4 regions of the Streptomyces sp. NPDC097107 genome follow, and region 3 is predicted to be linked to each of the others. Evidence: riboswitches for the same ligand, from Rfam matches in the RefSeq annotation. Region 3 holds a riboswitch; each other region holds the start of a gene.
The links. A riboswitch is a leader RNA that binds a small molecule or an ion and turns the genes downstream of it on or off. The one in region 3 is predicted to bind cobalamin.
Positions count from the first base shown of each region.

Region 1 (3,877 bases), on a different contig from region 3:
CGGTGGCTCGGGCGGCGGCGCGGGCGATGCGGGTCGCCGGGCGGGAGCGCAGGTAGTACGTGGTCTTCAGGCCCTGCTTCCAGGCGTACGCGTACATCGAGGAGAGCTTCCCGATGGTCGGCGTCTCCAGGAACAGGTTCAGCGACTGGGCCTGGTCGAGGTACGGGGTGCGGGCGGCGGCCATGTCGATCAGGCCGCGCTGCGGGATCTCCCAGGCGGTGCGGTACAGCGCGCGGACGTCCTCGGGGATCCAGGTGAAGCCCTGCACCGAGCCGTTGGCCTCGCGCAGCGCCTCGCGGGTGCGGGCGTCCCAGACGCCGAGCCGCTTGAGGTCGTCCACCAGGTACGAGTTGACCTGGAGGAACTCGCCGGAGAGCGTCTCGCGCTTGAACAGGTTGGACACCTGCGGCTCGATGCACTCGTAGACACCCGCGATCGAGGCGATGGTGGCGGTCGGCGCGATGGCGAGGAGCAGGGAGTTGCGCAGGCCGGTCGTGGCCATGCGCTCGCGCAGCGCCGCCCAGCGCTCCGGCCAGGCGGGCTCGACGCCGTAGTGGTCGGGGTGCAGCACACCCCGGGCCGTCCGGGTCTTCTCCCAGGCCGGCAGCGGGCCGTTGCGCTCGGCGAGATCGGCGGAGGTCTCGTACGCGGCGAGCATGACGCGCTCGGCGATGCGGGTCGAGAGGGCCTTCGCCTCGGGCGAGTCGAAGGGCAGGCGCAGCTGGAAGAAGACGTCCTGGAGGCCCATCGCGCCCAGGCCCACCGGGCGCCAGCGGGCGTTGGAGCGGCCCGCCTGCCCGGTCGGGTAGAAGTTGATGTCGACGACCCGGTCCAGGAAGGTGACGGCGGTGCGGACGGTGGCGTCCAGGCGCTCCCAGTCGATGTCGCCCTTGGCCACGTCGACCAGCGCGCCGAGGTTGACCGAGCCCAGGTTGCAGACCGCCGTCTCCCCGTCGTCCGTGACCTCAAGGATCTCCGTGCAGAGGTTGGAGGAGTGGACGACGTGACCGGGCTCGGCGGTCTGGTTGGCGGTGCGGTTGGCGGTGTCCTTGAAGGTCATCCAGCCGTTGCCGGTCTGCGCGAGGGTGCGCATCATGCGGCCGTACAGCTCACGGGCGGGGAGGGTCTTGCGGGCGAGCCCCGCCGCCTCGGCCCCGCGGTAGGCCGCGTCGAACTCCTCGCCCCACAGGTCGACCAGCTCGGGCACGTCGGCGGGCGAGAACAGCGACCACTGTCCGTCGGCGTCCACCCGGCGCATGAACTCGTCCGGCACCCAGTGGGCGAGGTTCAGGTTGTGCGTGCGGCGGGCGTCCTCACCGGTGTTGTCCCGCAGCTCCAGGAACTCCTCGACGTCCGCGTGCCAGGTCTCCAGGTAGACCGCCGCCGCGCCCTTGCGCCGGCCGCCCTGGTTCACGGCGGCGACCGAGGCGTCCAGCGTCTTCAGGAACGGGACGATGCCGTTGGAGTGCCCGTTGGTGCCGCGGATCAGCGAACCCCGGGCGCGGACGCGGGAGTAGGCGATGCCGATGCCGCCGGCGTGCTTGGAGAGGTTGGCGACCTGGTGGAGGCGGTCGTAGATGGAGTCCAGCTCGTCCTTGGGGGAGTCCAGGAGGTAGCAGGACGACATCTGGGCGTGCCGGGTGCCGGAGTTGAACAGGGTGGGGGAGGAGGGCAGGTAGTCGAGGCGGCTCATCAGCCCGTACAGCGCGGCCACCTCGTCGACCGCACGCGTGGTGTCGTCCTCGGCGAGTCCGGCGGCCACCCGCAGCATGAAGTGCTGGGGCGTCTCGACGACCTTGCGGGTGATCGGGTGCCGGAGCAGGTAGCGGCTGTACACGGTGCGCAGGCCGAAGTAGCCGAAGCGGTCGTCGGCGGCCGGGTCGATCAGCGCGTCCAGGCGGTCCGCGTGCAGCCGTACGAACTCGGCGGTGCGGTCGGCGATCAGGCCCTCGCGGTGACCGGTGGCGACCGACCCGGTGAACGAGGTGACGCCCTGGGAAGCCGCCTCGGCGCGGATGCCGATGGTCAGCAGCCGGGCGGCCAGCCTGGAGTAGACCGGGTCCTCCGAGATGAGCCCGGCCGCCGCCTCCGTGGCGAGCTCCCGCAGCTCGGACTCGTCCGCACGGGCGGACCGGCCGCGCAGTGCGGCTGCGGCGACCCGGCCCGGGTCGGCGCCGGGGAGGTCGGCGGTCAGCTCGGTCAGGGTCCGCAGCAACGCGGCACCGGGCCCGTCGGGCTCCTCGGTCACCGGGGTCGCTGAGGTCGTCACCGGGGTCGCTGAAACCGGGTCGGCTGGCGCGATGGTCACGTGGGGGCACTCCCTCGCTCGGCACGGGGCCTGGGGGAGGGCAGGGGCAGCTCACGAGCGCACGCGGCGTCGCGTCCACCGGCCCACTCCACGAGGCCCGGACGTCAGGCACCCGGACCGGGACGGTACGGGCGCACTGTCGGCAGGTCCTCGGACTGGACATGCGTGTGCACACGTGCGGAGACGCGCGGACACACACAAGTACACCGTTGCGGGACAGTTCCGGATTCGCACCGGATTCCCCTGCGGCGACAGCGAGCACGAGCATACATCTTGTGCCGGGTTCGACGAGCACCCCCAGATGTTGTGTCGCGGAGGAGCCGTCGAGGGGTGGTGCCGGCGTCAGAGCGTCAGTTCATAGGTGAGGAGCGTGATGTCGTCCAGCTCCGGCAGCGGGTTCCAGTCGCGGTCGGGCGTACGGGCGAAACCCATCCGCTCGTAGAGGCGGTGGGCGGTGCGCATGGTGCGCTGGGTGGACAGCACCACGCGCGCGCAGCCCTCGACGGCCCGGGACCGGTCGACGCAGGTCCGTACGAGGGCCTCGCCCACCCCGCGTCCGCGTGCCTCGTGGGCGACGGCGAGCATCCGAATCTCGGCCTCGCCGGGCCGGGCGATGTCGGCCATGGGGCCGCCGGACGGCACGAAGGTCACGCCGCCGAGCACCCGGCCGTCCGCGGCGGCGACCAGCACCTCGGCGGCCGCCGCACGCTTGGCGACGTTTCTCAGCTCGCCGAGGTACGCGTCGCTCTCCCCGAAGTCGAGGAGGCCGTCGCGCAGATAGGCCTGCGCGGTGATCTCACCGAGGGTGCCGTACTCGTCCGTCGCCGCCTGCCGGATCACGAAGTCCATGGCGCCGAGTGTGCCCTGCGGGTACGACGACGGGCCGCCGGATCCGGCGGCCCGCCACGTTGCCGGGGTCAGTGCGAGGTGCCCGCCGTGGCCGGCGGCAGCTCCACCTCGACGCCTGGGTCGCCCGCGTCCGCCGTGTAGTCGCCGGGCTTGGTCTCGTCGACGCCGTCGGGGGCCTTGAGGGCCCGCATGACGAAGGTCAGGACCACGGTGACCACGACGTTCAGCACGAAGGCGGTGAGGCCGATGTAGCCGATCTCGCCGATGCCCGGGATCTGATCGGAGGAGCCGCCGAAGTGCTTCTGCGTCGGCGAGGCGACACCGTAGGCGGCGACCGTGCCGTAGACCATGCCGACCGCCCAGCCGCCGAGCAGCGCCCAGCGGTGGAACCAGCGGGTGAACAGGCCGCCGACCAGGGCCGGGAAGGTCTGCAGGATCCAGATGCCGCCGAGCAGCTGGAAGTTGATCGCGACCGTCTTGTCCATGCCCAGGACGAAGACCAGCGCGCCCACCTTCACCAGCAGGGACGTCAGCTTGGAGACCTTCGTCTCCTGGGCCGGGGTGGCGTCCGGCTTGATGAAGTCCTTGTAGATGTTGCGGGTGAAGAGGTTCGCGGCCGCGATCGACATGATCGCCGCCGGGACCAGGGCGCCGATGCCGATCGCCGCGAAGGCCACGCCGGCGAACCAGTCCGGGAACATGTTCTCGAACAGCTGCGGG
Region 1 is NZ_JBIWEF010000008.1:150,462-154,338, reverse strand. It holds gene ACIQ1J_RS20545 (ribonucleoside-diphosphate reductase subunit alpha) at 1-2,308, opposite strand, end outside; cobalamin riboswitch at 2,432-2,593, opposite strand; gene ACIQ1J_RS20540 (GNAT family N-acetyltransferase) at 2,651-3,157, opposite strand; gene mctP (monocarboxylate uptake permease MctP) at 3,226-3,877, opposite strand, start outside.
Region 1: another riboswitch for cobalamin. It lies ahead of ACIQ1J_RS20545 (ribonucleoside-diphosphate reductase subunit alpha); the one in region 3 lies ahead of ACIQ1J_RS32555 (hypothetical protein).

Region 2 (3,877 bases), on a different contig from region 3:
CCGGGCCCTCCTCGTACGCGAAGGACACGCCCCGCAGGGCGACCGGAAACGACGCGGCCGCCTCGCCCCTCTCGATCGTCTCGCTCACGACAGCGGCCTTTCCAGTACGAGGGTGAGGGCGGCCAGCGCCGCCAGCAGCGCGACGCTCGCCGCCGTGAAGGGCGCGGAGACGCGGGCCTCGGGCACCAGGACGCGCAGCGTGCCGTCGTAACCGCGCCCGGCGAGCCCCGACTGGAGCCGTGCCGCCCGGTCGAAGGCCCGCACGAACGCCGTGGCGCCGAGCCCGCCGAGCGAACGCCAGGCGGCGGCCCGGGTGGTGTGGCCCAGCCGCGCGGCCTGCGCCTCCCGTACCCGGCGCACGGAGTCCAGCAGCAGGAAGCTCATCCGGTACGTCACCAGCGCCACGTCGACCACCGGCGCGGGCACCCCGGCCCGCACCAGGCGGGGCAGCAGGTCGGACATCGGCGTGGTGAACGCGAAGAGCAGCACCCCGAGGGAGGCCGCCGAGGTACGCAGCAGCAGCTCACCGGCGCGCACCGGGCCGCCGTCCGCCGCCGTCAGGAACCCGTCCGGGCCCCCGACCTGCACCAGGAGCGGCAGCGCCCCGGTCACGCAGAAGCCCAACGGCACGCGGTACGCCCGCCACAGCCGGCGGCCGGGCACTCCCGCCGGGCCGAGCAGCAGGGCCAGCGCCGTCACCAGGACCAGCGCCGCGCCCGGCCAGGGCGGCAGCGAGATCGCGAGGACGGTCAGCCCCAGCCCGAGCACGGCCTTGTCCACGGGATGGCGGCGGCGCCAGCGACTGCTGTGCGCCGCCGCGTCGATCGGCAGCACTCAGTCCCCTTCGGGAGCGTCCCGCAGTGCCGCCGCCGTCCGCTCCTCGCCCTGCCGCCGGCCCCGGCGCAGCCCGAAGTAGTAGGCCAGCACACCCGCGCCGATCGCGGCCTGCACGGCGAACAGCGCCGACTCGATCTCCCCGGACGGCGGCTCGTACAGCGGCGAGAACCACGGCTCGTAGTCCGGCTCGATCTCCGTGATCGCCGTCTCCGCCTCGGCGTCGGCACCGGCGAACGGCTCCTCCTTGTGATCGCCGAGACCCAGCACCAGCGGCAGCACCGCGAGCGCGGCCACGGCGAGCAGCAGCAGGGCGTTGATCTTCGCGTTGCGGCTCATCGGGACACCGCCTCCGGCTCGTCGGTGCTGCTCTTGCCGGCCTTGGTCAACAGCACGCCCAGCCGCGTCAGTTCGCCCTTGCTGGACTGCACCAGCAGCCGCATCACGATGACCGTGAGCAGGCCCTCGCTCACCGCGAGCGGGATCTGCGTGACCGCGAAGATGGAACCGAACTTGCCGAGCGCGCCCAGGAATCCGCTGCTCGGGTCAGGGAACGCCAGCGCCAGCTGCACGCTGGTGACGCAGTAGGTCGACAGGTCGGCGACGAACGCCCCGAAGAACACCGCGACCATCAGCGGCACGTCGGAGCGGCGCAGCAGCCGGTAGACGGCGTAGCCGGCCCAGGGGCCCACGACCGCCATCGAGAAGACGTTGGCGCCGAGCGTGGTCAGCCCGCCGTGTGCCAGCAGCAGCGCCTGGAAGAGCAGGGTGATGGTGCCCAGCACCGCCATGATCGGCGGCCGGAAGAGAATGGCACCCAGACCGGTGCCGGTCGGGTGCGAGCAACTGCCCGTGACGGACGGCAGTTTCAGGGCCGACAGAACGAACGTGAAGGCGCCGGAGGCGCCGAGGAGCAAGGTGCTCTCCGGGTGCTCCCTGACCTCACGGGTGAGTGACCGTACTCCGTGGACGACGAACGGCGCGGACGCGACACCCCAGGCGATCGCGTGCGCCGGTGGCAGAAAGCCCTCGGCTATGTGCATGGCTCAGCAGACCCTCTCCAGCACCTCGTGGATGGACGACGCGCCTTGGCCGGTCTCCTGGCTTACGGGTACCACCGCCCGTGCTCCGCCTTCCCGGGTACAAGTACCCAGTGGCTGCCCGCGAGGGCCGGAGCCGGACTTCCCGATTCACAGTGGCGAGGGCCGCACCGGCATCACACCGGATTTCCCGTTCACCAAGGCGTGGCGACAGTAGTGCTCCCACCTGGGTGGTGACAAGCGGGCCTCCGGGCCGCCCGGCCCGGCGAACAGGCCTCGGTTTCGCGGAAACACCCGTCGGCCCGCGCTTCCGGCCGCCGTCAGCCGGGCCGGTCCCGCTCGGTCCGCCGGACCACCCTGTCGCGCACCCGTGTGGTCAGCGCGGTCGCGGCGGCGGTGAGGAACACGAAGCTGTAGGCGATCTGCAGGACGGTCACGATCCGCGCCGCCTGGCCCCGGGGGGTGATGTCCCCGTAGCCGACGGTGGCGAGCGTGACCACGGTGAAGTACAGCGCGTCGAGGCGGGTGCGCAGACCGGTGAACTCGCCCGGCTGCTTGGCGAGGGCGTAGTAGGTGGCCGAGAAGACGTGCACGCACAGGACGATCAGCAGGGAGATGACCACACCGGGCCGGGTCTCCGGGCGGTCGACGAGGACGTGACGGATCTGGCGGAGCAGCATCGCGGCCACGAACGTCAGCACCAGGGCGAACAGCAGCCAGCTCAGTACGGGACGCTGCGGGCCCAGATGGTCGAGGGGGAGGAGGAAGTAGGCCACGACCGTGGCCGCCGCGATGCCGGCCCGCACGAGCCAGGGCCGGGCGGCGCGCCAGGCGGTACCCGGGCGGGTGCCGCCCGCCCTCGTGGTGGTGGCCCGGCGCTCGGTCACCGTGCCGTCTCCGGCGCCGCTTTCGGCGGTTCCGCTCCCGCTCCCGGCTCTGTCCGGCGGACCAGCTGGGTGACGACGAAGGCGACCACCGACGCGGTGACGATCAGTGGCATCTGGTCGTACGCGTCCCCGCCCACCAGCAGCACCGCCAGCACCGAACTGGCCAGCGGCAGCCCGGTCACCGCGGCCGCCGCGGCGGAGATGCCGAGGGCGAGGGCCGGGGTCGCGCCGAAACCGGGCAGGCCGGAGCAGGCCATGGCGGTCGCCGTGCCCAGCAGCACGGCCGGGAAGATCGGGCCGCCGCGCAGACTGCCCAGCGCGATGCCCCAGGCCAGCCCCTTGCAGGCGACGAGCGCGACCAGCGCGCCCACGGACCAGGCGTGCGGGTCCGCGGCTAGCTGGGCCAGGGTCGCCTGCCCGGACAGCGCCGCCTCCGCCGGGGAACGGCCGGTGATCAGGGCGTACGCGGCGAGGCAGACGCCGACCGCCGTGGCGCAGGCGACGGTGCGCAGGGCCGTGCGGTGCCGCGTCCAGGAGACGGTCCGGTGGCCCAGCTCGCGGCCCAGCGTGATCAGCACCGCGATCAGCGCCGCCGTCGGGACGCCCCACAGGAAGTCACCCGCGTCCGGGTTGGCGCTCGGCGGCACGTCCTGCAGGGTGAGCGCGCCGATCTTCAGGCCGGTCCACTGACCGAACCCGGTGAAGACCAGGGCGCCCGTCGCGCTGGCCAGCAGACAGGGCAGCAGGAGCACGACCAGTTGGGCACCGGCGAGCCCCGCGCCCTCGATGAGCAGCACCGCCGCCGCCACCGGGCCGCCGAGAATGGTCGAGATCGCGGCGGTGGAGCCGGCGGTCGCGAGGATCGCGCTCGCCCTCGGGTCGTCGGCCGCGCCCGCCCGCCGCACCGCCAGTAGGGCGAGCCCGCTGCCGACGGCCATCAGCGGGGCCTCGGGGCCCAGCACCACACCGAGCGGCAGCGTGGCGAGCGCCGCCAGGACGGTGCCGGGCAGCGCGCGGGGGCCGACGGGCGCGCCGCCCAGCCCGTTCACCGGCAGATGGCCGCCGCCGCCCGGCATCCGGGTCACGATCGGCGCCAGGATCAGCCCGGCGAGCACC
Region 2 is NZ_JBIWEF010000005.1:193,046-196,922, forward strand. It holds gene ACIQ1J_RS13600 (ATP-binding cassette domain-containing protein) at 1-88, opposite strand, end outside; gene cbiQ (cobalt ECF transporter T component CbiQ) at 85-834, opposite strand; gene ACIQ1J_RS13610 (energy-coupling factor ABC transporter substrate-binding protein) at 835-1,173, opposite strand; gene ACIQ1J_RS13615 (energy-coupling factor ABC transporter permease) at 1,170-1,877, opposite strand; cobalamin riboswitch at 1,907-2,091, opposite strand; gene ACIQ1J_RS13620 (potassium channel family protein) at 2,195-2,680, opposite strand; gene ACIQ1J_RS13625 (chloride channel protein) at 2,758-3,877, opposite strand, start outside.
Region 2: another riboswitch for cobalamin. It lies ahead of ACIQ1J_RS13615 (energy-coupling factor ABC transporter permease); the one in region 3 lies ahead of ACIQ1J_RS32555 (hypothetical protein).

Region 3 (3,877 bases):
CGCCGTCAGGTAGCCGGCACCGGTGGACAGTCCGGCGAAGACCGCGTGCTCGCGCAGCAGGGCGACGGCGCCGGACATGGCGTGGGTGAAGTCCAGCCAGTGCACGGTGTCGTAGAGATGGTGGCGGACGTTGTCGAAGACGATCGAGGAGCCGATGCCGGCGATGATCGCTTCGGGATCGTGATGGTCCTGGCTGCCGAAGGTGACGCTGCCGAAGGGCTGGACGCCGGCCAGACGCACCGAGGGGTCCGTCCTGCGCAGGCGTTCCACGATGCCGCCGGTCGAGGCTCCGGAACCCACGCCGCCGACGACGGTCAGCGGTGCGGCCGGAAACTCCGCCGCGATCCGGTCGGCGACCTCTTGGTAGCCGAGGTAGTGGACGTCGTCGTGGTACTGGCGCATCCAGTGGTGGCCGGGGCGCTCGGCGAGGATCTCGCGCACCCGCCGCACCCGGAGTTCCTGGTCGAGTTTGAGGTTCCGCGACGGTCTGACCTGTTCCACGGTGGCGCCGAGGATCTCCAGTTGGGCGAGGGTGGTGGCGTCGACGGTGGTGGACGCGACGATGTGGCACCGCATGCCGTACCGGTGGCAGGCCAGTGCGAGGGCGTAGGCGTAGATGCCGCTGGAGCTGTCGATCAGGGTCTGCCCCGGACGGACGGTGCCCCGCTCCAGCAGATGGCGGACCGCGGCCAGGGCCGAGTAGATCTTCATCGACTCGAACCTCAGCAGGACCAGCCCGTCGGTGAGCCGGACGAGGTCCGGGACTTTCAGGGCGTCGGCGATGTGGGGGTGGATCACCCGTAGCCTCCTTGGGCGAAGGTGCACTGGTGGCCGATCGAGTGGAAGAACGCGGAGAGTTCGGACTTGACCCCGGCCTGTGGGCGCGAGGCGAAGAGATAGCCGGCCAGGCAGCCGGTGTGCGCGACGAAGACGCCGTCGGCCCCGAACCGCTCACGATGGGCCTGCAGACTGCCGAAGGTCGCCTTGGGCAAAACCTCCTGGGACAGGGCGGCACTGACCGTCGCGGCACGGGCGACGGCGGCCGGGTCACCCGAGTCGAAACCCTTCACCAGATCGGTCAGGCACCGCTGGTACTCGTCGCCGCGCCGCCGGTAGTGGTCCAGGAGCAGGGGAGTGACGGCGGCGGTGTCCACCGTGCCGGGTTCGATGACGAAGGCGGTGTGGAAGCCGATATCCGGGCCCAGCGGTCGCACCACCCGGTGCCGCCCGCTGAGGTACAGGGCGAACTCGTCGAGGAAGACACTGTCGGCGCGCTCGATGTCCGCCAGGACACCGAGGACCACGTCCACGTCGTACGGCAGGGAGAAAACGCGGAACAGACAGCGCAGCGTCGCCACGATGTCCGCCGTCGAACTGGCCATCCCCACGCCCACCGGCAGTTCGGAGTGGGTGCGCCACTCGCCCGGGGGCATGACGAGGCCGTAATGGTCCAGGAAGAGCCGGGCCGCTTCCCGTGATTTCTCCCCGAGCGGTGGCGTATGCGGTGGAGGACCGGCCGCTGTCCTCGGAGTGAAGTACACCCAGGAGTGACGGTCCACGGGAAAGGACACCACCGCGATCTCAGGCTCGGTGCCCGCCCGCAACGGGCCCTGGTACAGCTCGCCCAGAGTGCCGTGGCAGACACCGGACACGGTGCTGCGGGGCACGTCCCTCTCGTGCAGGACGCCCGTGACGGGTCCGAGGATCGTCTCTCGCGGCCCGTCGGACGACACGTCGACGACCCGGGGCCGGAAGGGCAGATCCGTAGCGGCTGGGTCCCGCACAACATCCTCCTTCGTACCGGGTCTTGAACACCGACAGGGAAGGAGGCGCGGCCACACGCACGACGTACGACCGCCCATACCGCCGACCCAGTCCACGAGGTCACGTGCACAGCCCGCGCGGGACGCGGGCGCAGTGGCAGGTCTTCGGACTCGCGGGCACGTCCGCCGAAAAGGGCGGACACCTACCGGCCGTCTCTTCCCCGGCCCTGACGCGGGCCCAGTGACATCGACGGCTTCCGTTCCCACTCACCGCTGCGGGACAGCCCCGGATTCGCACCGGGTTCCCTCTTGCGTCGCGCCACCAGGCGTCCGGGCGGACCGGAGGCACGAACCGACTGCGTGCCTCAGCGTAGGGGGGCTGGTACTCCTGCGACAGTGGGCCTTCGGCGGTTGTCTTGAATGTGAAGGGGAGGAAGAACCAGGTGTGCCCTCTGTGCAGTTGTCGTGACGGCTCTGGCTGAATATCACCTCTGAGGATCGCTGCCCCCTCAGCCAGACTTGTTGCCTCACGACACATGCGCACCGTTGCCGCGGTGCCCCGTGCCCGGGAGGCCCCTGATGACGTCAGAAGCGAGGCCGGACGAAGACGGGGCAGAAGCGCCGCCCGGGCGGATGCGGCCCCCCGGGGACCGCGTCGCTCTCCGCGGCGACCTGCGGTCCGCTCTGCCCGACGCCTCTGCGGCGGTGGTGGTCACGGCGCTCGTGTTCGCGTTCTTGTGGGCGCGCATGGAGTCGGGTTCTTCGGACACCGTCGCGGTCATGCCGTTCATGGACGATGCCGGCACCTACTGGATGTACCTGCTGAGTCAGGCGTTCGGGTGGTCGGGGCTGCTGTGGGCCTGGGGCACGGTCATGCTCGGGCTGCTGCTGTCGGGACCCCGGCCCGCCCGGCTGCCGGTCTCCCGGCAGGTACTGGAGCGCTGGCACCGCACCACGAGTCTGACGACGATGGCCCTGATGTTCGCGCACGCGCTGATGTTCGCGGCGGAACTCGTGCGATACGAGACGAAGGTGGACTGGGCCGAGCGGCTGTGGGTGGGCTTCGCCGACAGCTTCGTGCCCGGCTGGTACGACTCCGGTACCGGCCGGATCGCCATCCCGCTCGGTCAGGGTGCGCTGTACCTGGCGATCCCGCTGGGGCTGCTGTTCTACGTCCGGCACCGCATCGGAGCGAACACCTGGCGGCGGCTGCACCGTTTCGTGATCGTCGTCTACGTGCTGAGCGTGTGGCACACACTGCTGTACGGCACCAACGTCTGGTACGGGGAGTGGCCCCGCACCACACTGTGGCTGCTGCAAATGCCCGTCGCCGCACTGCTGTTGGCGCGCCTGCTGAGGCCGGCCCGGCGGGCTGAACGGCTGGGCCCGCCGAAGGGAGGCGTGGGCGCGGCCCGTCCGGCCTGGTGGGGGCGTGCGGTCGGACGCGTCGTCGCCGGAGCCGTCGTCGTGGGGCTGGTGATCGTGGTGGTGTCCGGACGTGACGGTGGGCGGGACCGTCCGTCCCATCCGCCCGCGACGGCCCCCCACTCACAAGAGACGGACTGACGGCCGGCACCGGACGGTCGGCACGGCGTCCGGGGTGGGACGATGGCCGGTGACAAGGCGACGGCGGACGAGGAAGCCGGTGTGAATCCGGCGCGGTCCCGGGACTGCAGCGGGCCGAAGACGGACCGGCCCTCCGGGTGCCCCGCCCGGGCAGTCTGGTACGCCGACCGGCTCGATGGCGGCCCTGTCCGCGTCCCGTACGAGCAGGTGACGGATCATCTGTCGGCACTGGCCGACGGACTGCGCGTCAAAGTCGCCCCGAGTCCGCTGGACGGCCATGCGGCGTCGGCGCTCGCCGGGGCGGCCCACGCCCTGCACGTCCGTCCCGCCGAACGCGTACCGCTCGCCGACCTCACCACCGCGCCGCTGAGCACCGGACGCCTGGCGGGCACCGGTGTACTCACCCGCTCCGACCCCGCGTTCCGCCGTCGGAGCTGCTGCCTCTACTATCGTCCGCCGACCGGCTCGAAGTGCGGTGACTGCGGGCTGGCCGGAGGTGTGCCGCGCCGAGGCCCGCGGTGAGGTACCCGCTGCCTGCGCCCGGCCGA
Region 3 is NZ_JBIWEF010000019.1:7,079-10,955, forward strand. It holds gene ACIQ1J_RS32550 (cysteine synthase family protein) at 1-798, opposite strand, end outside; gene ACIQ1J_RS32555 (hypothetical protein) at 795-1,784, opposite strand; cobalamin riboswitch at 1,919-2,088, opposite strand; gene ACIQ1J_RS32560 (ferric reductase-like transmembrane domain-containing protein) at 2,343-3,329, shown strand; gene ACIQ1J_RS32565 ((2Fe-2S)-binding protein) at 3,372-3,851, shown strand.

Region 4 (3,877 bases), on a different contig from region 3:
TACCTACGTTCGTCCAGCCAATGACCTCGAACGATTGCCTGGGTAAATGGAAAGCTTCTCGCTGATCCTCGCGATTGTGGTGGTAACCGCACTCGCGTTCGATTTCACGAACGGTTTCCACGACACCGCGAACGCGATGGCAACGACCATTTCGACCGGTGCGCTCAAGCCCAAGGTTGCGGTGGCCATGTCCGCCGTCCTGAACCTTGTCGGCGCCTTCCTCTCGGTGGAGGTCGCCAACACGATCTCCAAGGGTCTCGTGGACGAGACCGGCATCCGTCCCGAGGTCATCTTCGCCGCCCTGGTGGGCGCGATCCTCTGGAACCTGCTGACCTGGCTGGTCGGGCTCCCGTCCAGTTCCTCGCACGCCCTCATGGGCGGTCTGATCGGTGCCGCGGTCGCCTCGGCGGGCGTCGGCGCGGTCAACGGCGACGCGCTCGTCACCAAGGTGCTCATCCCGGCCATCGCCGCCCCGCTCGTCGCGGGCCTCGCGGCGCTGCTCGGCGCGCGGCTGACGTACAAGCTCGGCCGCAAGGCCGACGGCAAGGCCGCCGCCAAGGGCTACCGCGCCGGGCAGATCGCCTCCGCCGGGCTGGTCTCGCTGGCCCACGGCACCAACGACGCCCAGAAGACGATGGGCATCATCACCCTCGCCCTGATCGCCGGCGGCTCGCTCGCCCCCGACTCCGACCCGCCCATGTGGGTCATCCTCTCCGCGGGTATCGCCATCGCGCTCGGCACCTACCTCGGCGGCTGGCGCATCATCCGCACCATGGGCAAGGGCCTGACCGACCTCCAGCCGCAGCAGGGCTTCGCCGCCCAGACCAGCGCCGCGACGGTCATCCTGGCCTCCTCCCACCTCGGCTTCTCCCTCTCCACCACGCACTCGGTCTCCGGCGCGGTGATGGGTGCGGGCCTCGGCCGCAAGGGCGGCGTGGTGCGCTGGTCCACGGCCACCCGGATGTTCGTCGCCTGGGGCCTGACCCTGCCGGCCGCGGCCCTGGTCGCCGCGATCGCCGAGTGGGTCTGCGGCCTGGGTGACTGGGGCACCGCGCTCGTCGCGGTCTTCCTGGTCGCCTCCAGCGCCGCCATCTGGAAGCTCTCCCGGCGCGAGATCGTCGACCACACCAACGTCGTCGACGAGCCCGAGCAGGCCGGTGTGGTGACCACGGCGATGGCCGCCGTCTCCCCGCCCCCGGCCGGCGTGACCGAGGACCTGGCCGCGGCCGGTGCCCCGGGCTCCGCGTCCGACTCCAAGGCCCCCTCGGCCACCACCTCCGTCTGAGCCCGCGCCCCGGGTACGAAGGAAAGCGAACTCCATGAGCATCGACTGGGCAGCTCTCGGCTCCGTCTTCGGGGTCAGCCTCGTGGCCACCGTGGCCCTGGTGGGCCTGTTCACCCTCGGCATCGTCGGTCTCTCCCGCCAGGAGCGGGCGGTCGCACAGGGCGGCTCCGCGACCCTCGCGGTCAGCGGCGCGTACGCCTGCTTCGCGGCCTGCGCGGCCGCGGTGGCGTACGGCATCTACCTGATCGTCGCCTGAGCGACCACGCGCGGACACCGCGCGCGTCGCCTTGTGAGGCGGGGCGCGGGACGGCCACCGACCGTCCCGCGCCCCGCCTCTTCTCGGGCCGGCGCACACCGCCCGCGTGTGGGGCTTCGCACACTCCCCCGCCGCAGGTCAACGCCAGGTTGACGGGTGTTCGCGGGCCGTGGTGGACTGCCGGAGCCAATACGGCGGCAGGAGAGGAAGCCCGGTGCGAATCCGGCGCGGTCCCGCCACTGTGACCGGGGTACAGCCCCGGGAGCCAGGAACTCTCACCGCCGGTCTCTTTCAACCAGGGCGCGGACACCCTGAGTGAGGACATATCGCCATGCGCGGCTGCGGTTCCAGGCACAGCGGTCCCGGGTACACCGGTTCCGGGCACATCAGCGACACGCTCTCCCGCCCCGCGGCCGGCTGAGCCGTGCGCGCCGAACGCGTCTTCGCGTACGGCGCCGCCGCCGGCCTCCTCGGTGACCTCCTCCTCGGCGACCCGCGCCGCGGACACCCGGTCGCCGCGTTCGGCCGTGCCGCCGGTGCCGTGGAACGGGTGCTGTGGCGGGACCACCGGGGCTGGGGCGTGCTGCACACGGCCGTCTGCGCCGGAGGCGCCGCCGCCCTCGGAACGGCCGCCACCCGCGCCGTACGCCGGTCCCCCGCCGCCTCCGTCGCCCTGACCGGCGCCGCCACCTGGGCCGTCGTCGGCGGCACCTCGCTCGCCCGTGAGGCCCGTGCGATCGGCCGTGCCCTGGAGGCCGGCGACGTCGAAGCGGCCCGGGCGCGGCTGCCGCACCTGTGCGGGCGGGACCCGCAGGCGCTGGACGCCGACGGGATCGCCCGGGCCGTCGTGGAGTCCGTCGCCGAGAACACCTCGGACGCGGTGGTGGGCGCCCTGGTGTGGGGCGCGGTCGGCGGAGTGCCAGGACTGCTCGGCTTCCGGGCCGTGAACACCCTGGACGCCATGGTCGGCCACAAGTCCCCCAGGTACCGGCGATACGGCTGGGCCTCGGCCCGCCTCGACGACCTCGCGGGCTGGCCGGGCGCCCGGCTGACCGCCGTACTGACCACCGTGGCCGGCGGCGATCCGCGCGGCTCCGTACGGGCCTGGCGCGCCGACGCCGCACGGCACCCGAGCCCCAACGCCGGTCCCGTGGAGGCGTCGTTCGCGGGCGCCCTGGGCGTACGGCTCGGCGGAACGCTCTCCTACGGCGGCCGGGTGGAGCACCGGCCCGTCCTCAACGGGGCGGCGGGACGCGCCGTCCGGGCCGGTTCCGGCGACATCGTCCGGGCCGTCCGGCTCTCCCGGCGCGTGGGCTGGCTGGCGCTCGGCGTGTGCGCGGGCGCGCGGCTGCTCGCGCACGGGGCCGTCGGGAAGGGACGTACGTCGTGAGCCGTCGCCTCCTCGAGAAGGGACGTACGTCATGAACGGTGGCCTCCTCGTCGCCGGCACCACCTCCGACGCCGGCAAGAGCGTCGTCACCGCCGGGATCTGCCGCTGGCTGGTGCGGCAGGGCGTCAAGGTCGCGCCCTTCAAGGCGCAGAACATGTCGCTCAACTCCTTCGTCACCCGCGAGGGCGCCGAGATCGGGCGCGCGCAGGCCATGCAGGCCCAGGCGTGCCGCGTGGAACCGACCGCGCTGATGAACCCGGTGCTGCTCAAGCCGGGCGGCGAGCGCAGCAGCCAGGTGGTGCTGCTCGGCAAACCGGTCGGCGAGATGAGCGCCCGCGGCTACCACGGCGGGCGGCAGCAGCAGTTGCTCGGCACTGTGCTCGACTGTCTGGCCGAGCTGCGGGGCACGTATGACGCGGTGATCTGTGAGGGGGCGGGCAGTCCGGCCGAGATCAACCTGCGCCGGACGGACATCGTGAACATGGGGATCGCCCGGGGTGCCGGGCTGCCCGTGCTGGTGGTGGGCGACATCGACCGGGGCGGGGTCTTCGCCTCGTTCTTCGGGACGGTGGCGCTGCTCGCACCCGAGGACCAGGCGCTGGTCGCCGGGTTCCTCGTCAACAAGTTCCGGGGTGACGTGTCGCTGCTGGAACCGGGTCTCGAGATGCTGCACGGGCTCACCGGACGGCACACGTACGGCGTCCTGCCCTTCCGACACGGGCTCGGCATCGACGAGGAGGACGGGCTGCGGGTCTCTCTGCGGGGGACCGTGCGGGAGTCCGTCGTCGCGCCGCCGGTCGGCGAGGACGTGCTGCGGGTCGCCGTCTGCGCGATCCCGCTGATGTCCAACTTCACGGACGTGGACGCGCTCGCCGCCGAGCCGGGTGTCGTGGTGCGGTTCGCGGACCGGCCGGAGGAGCTGGCCGACGCGGACCTCGTCATCGTG
Region 4 is NZ_JBIWEF010000001.1:70,511-74,387, forward strand. It holds gene ACIQ1J_RS00385 (anion permease) at 47-1,285, shown strand; gene ACIQ1J_RS00390 (hypothetical protein) at 1,320-1,541, shown strand; cobalamin riboswitch at 1,697-1,837, shown strand; gene ACIQ1J_RS00395 (cobalamin biosynthesis protein) at 1,966-2,931, shown strand; gene ACIQ1J_RS00400 (cobyric acid synthase) at 2,963-3,877, shown strand, end outside.
Region 4: another riboswitch for cobalamin. It lies ahead of ACIQ1J_RS00395 (cobalamin biosynthesis protein); the one in region 3 lies ahead of ACIQ1J_RS32555 (hypothetical protein).